Regions from separate parts of the Aneurinibacillus baijiui genome, predicted to be linked through region 3. Evidence: riboswitches for the same ligand, from Rfam matches in the RefSeq annotation. Region 3 holds a riboswitch; each other region holds the start of a gene.
The links. A riboswitch is a leader RNA that binds a small molecule or an ion and turns the genes downstream of it on or off. The one in region 3 is predicted to bind thiamine pyrophosphate.
Positions count from the first base shown of each region.

Region 1: linked by a shared signal. The riboswitch ahead of thiW (energy coupling factor transporter S component ThiW) and the one ahead of thiT (energy-coupled thiamine transporter ThiT) in region 3 are both predicted to bind thiamine pyrophosphate.
Region 2: linked by a shared signal. The riboswitch ahead of AB3351_RS11165 (thiamine phosphate synthase) and the one ahead of thiT (energy-coupled thiamine transporter ThiT) in region 3 are both predicted to bind thiamine pyrophosphate.

Region 1 is NZ_JBFTXJ020000001.1:318,796-322,998, reverse strand. It holds gene AB3351_RS01560 (methyl-accepting chemotaxis protein) at 1-1,052, opposite strand, end outside; gene thiW (energy coupling factor transporter S component ThiW) at 1,248-1,766, opposite strand; TPP riboswitch at 1,859-1,955, opposite strand; gene clpP (ATP-dependent Clp endopeptidase proteolytic subunit ClpP) at 2,391-2,972, opposite strand; gene AB3351_RS01545 (nuclear transport factor 2 family protein) at 3,119-3,535, opposite strand; gene AB3351_RS01540 (hydroxymethylglutaryl-CoA lyase) at 3,563-4,203, opposite strand, start outside.
Region 2 is NZ_JBFTXJ020000005.1:57,595-61,797, forward strand. It holds gene AB3351_RS11155 (DEAD/DEAH box helicase) at 1-1,313, opposite strand, end outside; gene AB3351_RS11160 (GNAT family N-acetyltransferase) at 1,436-1,999, opposite strand; TPP riboswitch at 2,205-2,319, shown strand; gene AB3351_RS11165 (thiamine phosphate synthase) at 2,395-3,051, shown strand; gene thiO (glycine oxidase ThiO) at 3,048-4,127, shown strand; gene thiS (sulfur carrier protein ThiS) at 4,148-4,203, shown strand, end outside.
Region 3 is NZ_JBFTXJ020000001.1:528,526-532,728, forward strand. It holds gene AB3351_RS02535 (MFS transporter) at 1-395, shown strand, start outside; gene AB3351_RS02540 (phosphotransferase) at 464-1,327, opposite strand; gene thiT (energy-coupled thiamine transporter ThiT) at 1,434-1,991, opposite strand; TPP riboswitch at 2,062-2,170, opposite strand; gene AB3351_RS02550 (Na+/H+ antiporter family protein) at 2,379-3,683, shown strand; gene AB3351_RS02555 (hypothetical protein) at 3,744-4,203, opposite strand, start outside.

The DNA.
Region 1 (4,203 bases), 210 kb from region 3:
ACGGCTGCCCCCGTATTGTCTAGGTTACGATCCGCCTGCGCCTTAGCTTCGTGCACATGGTTTGTCATATTCTGCATCATCTGCAGAATATGCTGGGTCTGTTCTGCCTGACGCACACTGCCTGCGGCGACTTCCTGCATCGTCGTTGCCACCTGATGCGATGCCTGCTCCGTCTGTCCTGTAGCATGCGCTAGTTGTTCCGAGGAAGCCGCTACATGATCCACCGTATGCTGCACCTGCCGAATGAAGTGTGAGAGACGCGTCTCCATAATCTGAAACGAATGAGCAAGCTGCCCCACTTCATCTTTTCTGTTCGCGGATATCGCAAGTTCTGCTTCTACAGTGGATGTCAAATCACCGTTTGCAATTTTTTCCGCTGTTTTGCTAATCAAATGCAGAGGACGTAAACTTCTCTGAACGACATACATAAACAGCAGAATGGAAAACGCTAAAAGCAATAGGCTAGAAAGTATAAAAGTTGGAATATTAGAAGCCAGGATGTCTTGTGTAAGGGAGGCAACGAATGGTGCATGCAGATCGACGCCAAGCACACCGATGATGGCACCGTTTTCATCTTTAATCGGTGCAAAGGCTGAAAAATAATCGCCATACTTCTCATCGTGAATGAGGCCGCTATACGCAGTACGGCCTTGCAGAGCAGGTGCTACATCCTCAAAAGCCGTAGCCGTAACAGCTTCACCAATGGGCGAAGCCGTTTTCGAATGTTTCGGCTGTCCGTCCACCATGATATGCAGCGCATCTCCATCAACTGTAAGTGTATAAACATAGAGAGCACCAAGCTTTTCGCGTACGTCGTTTAGTGTATTGCGAATCGTCCAATATGCTTCATTTTCTTCAGGATGAGCGAGCAGTTTTTTGTACGTATTTATATCTACATAGGCGACCGTATTGGTAGCGGTCTGTGCACTATATGCCGAAATACCTTGTTCTACGGCCCGACTCACACTCCAATAGGAGAAAAAAGCACTGATGCCGACAACCAGAAGAACAAGCAGAGCAGCCGAAAGAGAGATTCGCATTCGTAGGCTCATATTTTCACCATTCCTTTCGTATCATTTCACCCGTGATTAGGTGAACAATTATACCCAATGCAACTTTATTGCCAAATGCTGTATGACAGAAGGTAAGCAGTTTGTTACCTATCACGTATGCAAGGTCGCATAAACGTATGTTTTTACGCATAAAAAAACAACCCAGAACGCAGTCCAGGCTGTTGTGTTCTCTTCTTACTTTTGGATGGAGGAAGATGGGCGAATCTCTTCCTGACGGAGCGCTCTTCTCAGTGTCGGCACAAGCAGTAAACTCAGTATTGCCCCTGCTAGACTGCTGATGAAAAACGGAGGAATAAATGCGAATGCGCCCGCACTTTTTCCAAGAAAAATCGAGGCAAGCGGTACCGATATGAAGGCACCGATGATCCCTGTGCCTACCACCTCACCCACAGCTCCCATAGAGGCTCTGCGCGTCCACCTGTACAAAAAACCTGCAAACAGAGCACCAACCATACTTCCCGGAAACGCAAGTATAGTACCGATGCCCAAAAGATTGCGGAGCAGCGCGATCATAAACGCAATCATTACAGCCGGCCCAGGGCCAAGTGTGACCGCAGCGATCACATTGACCGCATGCTGTACGGGATATGCTTTGGCTACGCCGGCCGGAAACCAAAGAAAGCTTGAGCCGACAATTCCGATGGCGACCAAAAGCGCCATCATCGTAAGACGTCGTGTTGAGTTTGTGTGCATACACATTCCACCTTATGTTATATTGCAGTTCTGGTTGTGCTTATTATAAAACAAAAAACCACCCGAAGCGGGTGGTTTGCAGCCATAACGAAAGCATCCTCACGCCACTTTCCTACGCTGCGATTACGCAGATCAGGTTCAAAGGGTCGAAATATTTCTCTCAGCCATTCGGCTCCCCTAGTGGTTACTTGTATCCAATTGCCTTTATGGTACTCTTAATTCTTATATAATGCAATACGCCTGTTTATTATCCATATATTGAAAAAAACAAATTGCATACGTCCGCATGTTCCCTCAAAACAAAGGGGACGCATGCTGGACGCATCCATCTTTTCTATCCATCGATGGATACCAAAGGTGTGGATGGCTCCAAGAGGAAAAGAGCACCACAACCGGACACAAACAAGGCCTTTCGTCTCCCTTCCCGAGCGGTTGCCCTAGCCAGGCGAAAGAGAACAGCAACAGTCTCCCTTCTTGCATCTGCCCAGATGTTTTGCTGTTCCGACTGGCTCGGCAACAAGCGGCCCTCGATGTTTCTGTGTGGGAGACGAACCGACGTCCGTTTGGGGCAGGGTGTGGTGACGATTTACCCTGAATCATCAACACCCTTGATAATACAATACGCTATAGTTTTTCAATGATCTTATCAACTAACCCGTATTTTTTTGCTTCCTCCGCCAGCATAAAATTATCCCGGTCCGTATCCTTTTCCACCTTTTCATACGGCTGTCCCGTACGATCGGCTAAGATCTTATTGAATATGCTTCGTATTTTAATGATTCGCTCTGCATGAATCATCATATCACTGGCCTGCCCCTTCGTTCCTCCCCAGGGCTGATGGATCATAATTTCCGAATTTGGCAGCGCCAACCGCTTTCCAGGCGCTCCGGCCACGAGCAGAATCGCACCCATGGAAGCCGCCATCCCGACACATATGGTTGATACATCCGGTTTAATAAACTGCATCGTATCATAGATGGCCATACCCGCTGTCGTCGATCCACCGGGACAATTAATATATAGATGAATGTCTTTTTTCGAATCTTCCGCTGTGAGGAAGAGAAGCTGAGCCACAATTGAATTCGCTACCTGATCATCAATCGCGCTGCCCAAAAAGATAATCCGATCCTTAAGCAGCCGCGAATAAATATCATACGATCGCTCTCCGCGACTCGTCTGTTCAATTACCACCGGAATTGTCGTCACATATATCACTCCTTTGCATAGTTATACTGTAAACGACGAACACCAACAAAAAGATACGGCAGGCCCGATGATTTCTTACAAAAATAAAAGCCCAAGGCAGGGAATTGATCTCCCTTGCCTCAGGCCTTTATTTAGGAATATACCATTTATCCAAGCACATTTTGACCGTCGCTCATGTATACATACACTTCTTTAAATTTCCCGTTCTCAAAATAGAAGAAATTGCAGTTTGTAAGAAAGATCTCCTCTCCGCCCTCTGTAGAGATGAGTTCTACATTAAACTGGGCAGAGCAACGGCTATTTCCAACGTCTACAACATGTCGAAAATCTTTGTGCACCATCTTCGGCTGATAGTTTTGAAACAGCTCCACGTACATCGCACGAATCTCGGTATCTCGTCCCTGATGTACAGAATGAGCAGACTGAATGGTAAACACGGCGTCTTCATTGAAGCACTCCAATATTCCTTCCAGATTCCTCGCATCTACATTTGCAAAATATTTGTTTTCCACCATATCGACATAGAATGCATACGTGTCAGTTGTACGAGCGGCATCTTCCATGTGGGTCCTCCTTCATTATAGTGGGTTTCACATTTTGACCGTACCTGTCTTCATCAACATTCCATCCAGACGACGCCCTATCTTCTCCTCCATCCAGCAAGCTGTCTCGATTAGTTTTTCCACCTCCATCCCCGTTTCCTCTCCCATCTCTCTGAACATATTCACCATATCCTCTGTACAAACATTCCCCACTGCCTTCGGAGCAAACGGGCAGCCGCCAAGACCAGCAAGCGAGGAATCAAAAATGCGGACACCTGCCTGATAACCAGCAAACACATTGGCAAGACCTAATCCTCTCGTATTATGAAAATGAAGACCAAGCTCTACATCAGGAAAACGCTTTGTAAAGGCACGCACCCATGCCTGAACCTGCAAGGGATGAGCCATTCCGGTCGTATCCGCTAACGTAATACCTTCACAGCCCGCTTCAAGGAATTGATCGGCAATGGCAAGGACATTCTCAATCGATACCTCACCTTCAAATGGACAGCCAAATGCAGTGCCTAATACCCCGATGCAAGGTTTGCCCGCCGCGCTTGCTTCCCGAATCACAGCACTCAATTCAGCCGCCGACTCAGCAGCGCTGCGGCGTGCGTTGCGCTGGTTAAACGCATCACTTACAGCCATCACAATATGAAGCATATCAATATTCGTGCGACTGGCCCTCT
Region 2 (4,203 bases), on a different contig from region 3:
TTACGCTGCTGTTTTTCCTTTTCCAGACGGATTTTTTTCTTGTAGCCAGGCTTTACTTTGGCTGGCTGCGCCTTGGCACGTCCGCCCTGCGGCTTGGCCGCCGGCTTTTTCTCCGCGCTTCGTTCATCTGCCTGCCGCTCCTGTTCCGTAACCTCAGCAGCAGTTTCGACTCTCCGGCGCACTTTGCGTTCCTCGCGTTTTTTACCGCCTAAGAACTTCTGCTCAACACCGCCGCTAATGGAGCGGGAAAAGCGATCGAACCACTGCTTCTGACGCGGAGAGATGAGCGAGATGGCTTCCCCCTCTTGTCCTGCACGTCCTGTTCGACCTACACGATGAATATAGCTTTCTACATCTGAAGGCATGTCATAGTTGAATACGTGGGTAATCCCCTCTACATCCAATCCCCGGGCAGCAATATCCGTTGCCACAAGATATTGAAATTTCGCCTCACGAAAAAGATCCATTACCTGTTCACGCTTTTTCTGGCTAAGATCACCGTGCAGCGCTTCGGCTTCGATACCGTTCTCCTGTAGACGGCGAACCAGCTCATTAACCCGCTGCTTCGTATTGGCAAAGATGACTGCCAGATAAGGCCTAGCCTCTCCTACAAGCTTCATCAGCACGTCCAGTTTCTCGCTCTGATTGACTACATAATAGGATTCTTTCGTATTCTCTGCTGTCATCTGCTTTTTCTCAACGCGCACAATTTGCGGCTCCCGCATAAAACGATGCGCCAGACGGCGAACACCATCCGGAACAGTTGCCGAGAATAGAAGGACCTGCTTCTGGTGGGTGGTCTGGATAAAGATTTCTTCTACCTCTTCTACAAAGCCCATCTCCAACATCTTATCGGCTTCGTCAAGGACCAGCGTATGAATCCGTCCAAAATGAAGCGTCTCTCGGCGCAGATGGTCAAGAATCCGACCTGGGGTTCCTACAACAATGTCCACATGCTTGGAGAGCTTGCTGATCTGGCGCATAATATCCTGTCCACCGTGCAGCGACAATACGCTAATTCCCATATGCTTGCCTAAATCAGCAATGTCTTCGGCAATTTGAATAGCCAGCTCGCGCGTTGGTGTCATCACAAGCGCCTGTACATCTTTTTTATCTGGGTCAAGCTTCTGAAGCATAGGGATAACGAATGCAGCCGTCTTCCCTGTACCTGTCTGCGCTTGTCCGAGAACATCTTTGCCTTCAAGGGCCAGCGGAATCGCCTGTGCTTGAATTGGAGTTGGCTCTTTATAATATAAATCTGCAATACCTTGCAGAATCTCCGGCTTCAGCTGAAAAGCTATGAATGAATTCATGATTTCCTTCCTTTCTCTGCAAAAACAAACTATTTCTTATTCTACCCGAAGTCTCTCTATAATTTCTACCCAAAAAAGGAAAACAGGCACAAACGGTCATTCCGTTTTGTGCCTGCGCTTTGTTACATGAATTTGCTCATGAATACTTCATCTACATGCTTATCATCTAGGATAAACTGGGCCTTGCGGCGACCTTCAATAACAAAGCCGTACTTCTTGTACATCTCAATGGCTCGTTCGTTATCCGCAAATACATCAAGGCACACCTTCTCTAGCTTCTGATGCTCGGCCCATTGCAGTGCATAATCCATCAGCTTCGACCCGATGCCATAGCCCTGAAATTCCGGTCCAAGCCAAATACGAAATGTACCTATATGGCGATTCATCTCTAAAGTGCCGCGCTTAATTTGTGCCACACCAGCAATGACTTCTCCAAATTCAGCCACAGCGTACAGACTCCCCTCCTGCTTCATGCGGCCAATTAAAGCGGCCTCCTCTTCTGCGCTGTTCATCGTCTCTTTTTCTTCTTCTAGGTAGATACCGTCATCAAGCACACGATGCAGACGATGAATAATATGTCGCGCATCTTCTTCCATCGCCTGTCTGAGTATCATGGTTTTATTATTTTTTAAACGATATAGCCAGATTTTCCGAAACGTATCCTGTTGTTTTCTTTTGATCTTCATGCTAATCTCCTCCGCTCCTGAGTGAATAACCTAGCAAACAAGTTAGTAGTATATTACCTCAGGAAGAGAAGGGTTATTACATCGAAGCAAACTTGTTGCGGCCATTTTATAAAAGCACACACATCATATGTACAGAAGTTTTTTAAAATTTTCTTCTCCATTCTTATTCAGATTTGTTATAATGAAAAAAATTCAATAGCAAAGAAAGTACTACTAGGGGAACCCGATGAGCCGGGCTGAGAATGAAACGCGATGAAGTTTCTAAACTCTTGGGACCTGATCTGGTTTGTACCAGCGTAGGAAAGTAGGCGGCAGACAAGCATTTTATACAATGCAGGCAAGCCGGGTCCCATATAGGGTCCCGGCTTTTTTATTTTACGCTTGGAGGTACAAAAATGCGGCATGCTTTTCACGTACTCAGCAGCGGCACGCAGCCGCTTACAGTCGTCTGCCGAATTGCGGCACAAATTCATCCGTATGTTGATCTTTTTCACCTGCGTGAGAAAGAGAAGACAGCCAAAGAACTGTGGGAATGGGTGCAACAAATAACAGCGTCTGGTATCCCCTCCGCTAAGCTCGCAATTAATGACCGTGCAGATATCGCACAAGCAAGCGGAGCGGCAGCCATCCAGGCCACCTACCATAGCATGCCAGCCGCCGTACTTCGCCAACTGGCTCCTACTCAATTACTTGGTGTATCTGTTCATAGTCTATCTGAAGCAAAAGCTGCTGAGGCGGCAGGGGCCGATTATGTACTATACGGACATATTTTCCCCTCCGCTTCAAAGCTTGGCCAGCCGGGTCGTGGACTTGAACTACTTCAAGAGATGGCCGAAAGCATCGACTTGCCTGTCATTGCGCTTGGAGGTATTACACCAGATCGTGCGGCGGATGTGCTTGCAACTGGATGTACGGGTATTGCAGCATTATCCGCCGTTATGCAGTCGATCGATCCGGTACTTTCTGTGAAGGAATTTCATCAGGCTATCCAGGATGCGCGCGTACCCCCCAGGTATGCGTGGCCTCCTAACAGGGAGGAAAAAAGAAAATGAATACGTATGATGTGATTATTGTCGGGGGCGGAGTCATCGGCGTCTCTATCGCCTATCAGCTCTCTAAGCGTGGAAAAAAGGTCGCTGTCTTGGAACGGGACACGATCGGTGCGCACGCTTCAAGTGCGGCAGGAGGCATGCTCGGTGCTCAAGTAGAATTTACCGAACCAGGACCGCTCGTTGATCTGTCGCTCAGAAGCCGGGCGATGTTCAAGGAATTGGCAGAAGAGCTTAGGGCGGCGTCCGATATTGATATCGGCTTAAATGAATCCGGGATGCTTCGTATTGCTTGGACCACCGAGGAGGCCGCAGCTCTTAAGCAGCGCGGTTGCTGGCAGCAAACACACGGCCTTCGTGCTGACTGGCTGGACCAGCCGGATGTGATTAAGATGGAACCTAAAGTAAGCCGTGAGATTGCCGGAGCTCTGTATCTGCCAGATGATACCCAGGTTTCTGCACCTGATTTAACGAGAGCCTTTGCAGTTGCCGCCGCCCGCCATGGAGCGGAGCTTGTGGAACATTGTGAAGTGCTTCATATCGAACAGGAGGGCGAGCATGTTACTGGCATCGTGACTTCGCGCGGTAAATGGACGGCAAAACAATATGTTCTAGCCGCCGGAGCCTGGAGCGGACGCATCGCACATATGCTTGGTCTGACTCTTGCCGTCTTTCCGATTAAAGGCGAGGCTTTCTCTGTCCTATCAATGCGGCAGCCCGTACAAAAAACAATGTATGCCGACGGCTGCTATATCGTACCCAAAGATGGCAATCGTCTACTGATTGGAGCCTCGTCTGCTGATTGCGGATTTGACAGCCGTCTGACTATCGATGGGCTGCAGGCGCTCATGGCAAAAGCCATTCGACTCCTGCCTGAACTTAAGAACTGCCCGTTAGAAAAAGCATGGGCCAGTCTACGTCCACAAACAGAGGACGGTATGCCATATTGCGGCCCGATCGCTTCCTATGCGAATGTATTGGCCGCTACCGGACATTATCGCAATGGAATTCTTCTCAGTCCGCTTACCGGAAAGATCATCGCTGATATGGTAACAGGAGATGCACACGCAACCTTATAAAGTTAGGAGGCATCACTCTCATGACACTCACGATTAATGGCGAAGTGCAAAATGTACCAAGCACCATAGTAAATGT
Region 3 (4,203 bases):
AGATCCTTCTGTTTTCTATGGCAGGTTCGATCCCGTTTACGCTTCTGATCCCGTTTTTGGACGGATGGCTGTTATATGTGAATACGTTCGTGCTAGGCTTTATCAGCTTAAGCAGCTTTGCGGTCACGGTGGTATATGCGCAGCGGCTTGCACCGGGCAAGATCGGTCTTGTATCGGGCCTGATGATTGGGCTTGCGATTGGCGCGGGCGGTGTCGGTGCGACGGTGCTCGGATTTCTTGCAGATAAGATCGGATTGATCACAGTAATTGAATTGCTTATTATTTTCCCTATTCTCGGTGTCGTGCTAGGGTTCAAGCTTCCCGATATGGGAATACGAGGAAGCAAACCGCCTGTACAAGTAGACAAAGCCGACAACGTACGCAATTTTGGATAAGTAGATAGGACGTGCCGATCAATATTCTGATCGGCACGTTTTTTAGTAAGAGAGAAAAGAAATCCTGCTTACACAAGACTTTTCCAATACGACCATGCGGTAAGATAGTGCGACAAATCTTGCGGATGATGCTTCCTGCATGCTGCCAAACGACAATAGAGAGCAATCAGCACTTCCTCCCGCAGCCATGCAGGATCGTTAGCTCTTGCGGGATACAGATGGATAGCGGCAGGTATGATCGCATCAAGAACCAGCTCATCCGGTGAGGAACAGAATGCGAATGTAAGGTCATATATAGGTGGACCAAGTACCGGGATGGGGTCGATGATCCCTTGCAGGTCTCCCTGACTATCAAATAAAAAGTTATGGATGCCGCAGTCTCCATGAAGCAGATAAGGATCAGCATTCCCGCATAGTCTTGAGGAATCTTGTGCTGCTTTTTGTACCATCTCAAAGTCTGTGTCAGGTACACAACCTGAAACGAATGGCTTCGCTTCAGTAATGCGTTTGATGAGAAAGTCAGACCATGATGAAGATGGCTCATCTGCCCAGCCCCAGCCGTATAAACTCCTGCACGGCTGATAGAAGTGAAACAGATGGGTAGAAAGAGTATGCAATAACTTGGTTTTTGCGCCCGGATGGTAGTTATGGTTGTCTGGTATGTATGTATAGATAACGTATCGCTGCATTGGATCGACATAGTATAGATCCGGCAGGATAGAAACATGTTTGTATGCAGTAAGAAATGCGGAAGTGACTTCAATTTGTTTTCTGTCCTCCGTTTTAATTACAAAAAGCGCATTGTTATCACATGATAGGATGCCAACTATGCTGGCAGTCGTTCCAGACATGGAGGTAAAGGTAACATTTTCTTGCGGGAGTACTTTTTTTTGCTGCAGTTCTTTGATGAAGGTTTGGATAGCGCTGTCCATGCTTGCGTCCTTCTTTCTAATGGATTGTTTTATAATAAAAGAACGCAGCCAAAAAGGATGCGTTCATCTTTGTATACTTATTCGTGCTGGCTGATGCATGTCTTGACTAGCGTGACAGGGAGTGCGGCGTAAGCAGAGAAGCACGCGTCGATAAGAGGAGCAGAATGACCGCACTATTAATCAAAATCTCCGGCACAAGATAGGAAATGTTATACAAAAGAGAATACCAGGCGACCGGCATGCCTTCAGGTGCAAAACTCCCGAACCAGATGACACCGGAAGCGAAATGGCAGGTGAAGCGAAGCACAGCGGCAAGCGTAATGCCTGCTACCGCGCGTGCAAGCGTGGTAGTTTTACCTGCGATGCGGGCGGCGAACAACCCGGACAGCCCAATTGCGGCATACGGGATTGGGTAGTCAAGCAGCACCTGAATCGGGTGATAGATGGAGCCGCCAATCATCAGTTTTAGCAGACCAACAATTAGTCCGGCGATCAATCCGGCCTTTATGCCGCGGCGAAAAGAGAGCAGCACAATCGGAATCATCACAAGTGAGATGGAACCGCCCTGCGCCCAGAAACCGCCAAATTGGATAAAACTCAATGCATATGCCATTGTAGCCATGATCGCTGTCTCTACCATAATAAGCAATCGTTCATTTCTCATTATTTGATCCTCCTTCTATGTGTAATCAATGCAAAAAAAGCGCCCTTCCCGCTGTCGAGAAGTGCGCATGTGCACATCGTTTGAACTTTCCTACGCTGGCATCATCCAGATCAGGTGAGTAAGGGTTCTGAGTGCGGGAACTCAATCTCAGCCGACAGGCGGCACCCCCAGTTCAATATCGTATGGAATTATAACGTAAAAGACTGGATTTATTGTAGCATATTCTATACACCTGGCAAAGTCTGTGCTGTGAAAAAAGAAGTGTACAGAAAGAATTTAGAAAAATCTATATGATACATCAATTAAAAAAAGTTAGGATTTGCTTGTCAGAAATCCTTTAGTATGGTATAACTTCATCTGTCTACCACACTAAAGGGGGAACCGGAGTTGTTTAATGCAGTTGTTGTGTCTGTGTTCGTCGTTGTGGTGTTGTCTCTGCTGCGGATCAACGTTATATTCGCGTTGATTGCCGCTTCAATTACGGCTGGTCTGATTGCAGGATTGCCGTTGACGGAGACGATTTCTACAATGATTAATGGAATGAGCGGACAGATGGAGACCGCGCTTAGCTATGTACTGCTCGGAATGTTTGCGGTCATGATTGCGCGTTCGAATATTACATCGATTCTTGTAAAGAAATTAATTGGCATATTGCGAGGCAAGCGGGGAGTGTTGCTTGTGACGATCGCTGTTGTGGCGAGTTTATCGCAAAATGCGGTCCCTGTGCATATTGCTTTTATTCCTATTTTAATTCCACCGCTGCTCTCTTTATTTAACCAGATGAAGATTGACCGCCGCGCGATTGCCTCTGCGCTGACATTCGGCCTGCAGGCACCTTATATTATGATCCCGGCAGGATTCGGTCTGATCTATCATCGTATTGTCGTCAATGAGATGGAGAAGAATGGAATGAGTATGGGGTTATCCATGTTTCCTAAAGCGATGCTTATTCCGGGTCTGGGGATGATACTAGGCCTTCTTGTTGCTTTATTCATTACGTATCGTAAGCCAAGAAAATATATCGATAAAGAAAATGTACTTGCTCCTTCAACCAATCAGGAAGAATCGACCACATTTACTTATAAGCATGCGTTAACGCTTGTATCGATTGCAGGGGCATTGAGCGTTCAACTATGGACAGAATCGCTTGTGCTTGGCACACTCTCAGGTATTCTATTAATGTTTCTCTTCCGTGTGGTTCGTTTGCCGGAAGGTGATGACGTAGTACAGCGGGGCGTAGCGATGATGGGATTCATTGCTTTTGTTATGCTGCTTGCATCCGGCTATGCTTCGGTGCTTCAAGAGACAGGTGCGGTGAAAGAGCTGGTCGCAGCAAGTGGAGATGCGCTGCAGGGCAGTCAATTGATCGCTGCTGCACTTATGCTCTTGATCGGGCTGCTTATTACGATGGGAATCGGTTCTTCATTTGGAACGGTGCCGATTATTGCTGCCATTTTTGTTCCGCTCTGTTCTGAATTGGGCTTCTCTATGCTGGCAACGGCTGCGTTGATCGGTACAGCGGGCGCGCTTGGCGATGCGGGATCACCTGCTTCAGACAGTACGCTTGGGCCAACTTCAGGGTTGAATGCTGACGGACAGCATCATCATATATGGGATACGTGTGTACCGACATTTTTGCATTACAATATTCCGTTATTTGTTTTTGGTCTAATCGCAGCTATGGTATTATAAGAAAAGCGTCGAGTCCGCTTAGGCGAGACTGCGACGCTTTTTTATAACGTAAGAAGCAGGCTATGCGATTTTTAAGCTAACAACGAGAACAACACCCAATACAAGGACGGCAGAACCAGCCATCAGGCGTACATAATTGGCAAGCATTTTCTTGCGCAGTTTCGCATTGTCAGCCCCTGCTTGATTGAGCACTTTTTTCTTAAAGCGATTGCCGTAGAATGTAATCAGACCGATGGAGAGCAGAACGATCAGCGATCCGGTATCTTGCATGAAGCGCAGCCAGAAGGCGGTCTCTTGTCCCATCAAGCCTAAGTTGAGCATCATCATAAGACCGCTTACCATGACGATGAGTGCACTTGGATTTAACAGCCAGTTAACGATTGTAATGAGGGAGCGAACAATGCCTTCTGTTTCTTGTGAGCCGCCTCGCTTATTAAGGGTGTACAGAACGAGAGCTAAAGAAAGCAGTCCGCCGAACCAGATGGCAAGACTTCCAATATGCAGGAAATAATAGAGCGAA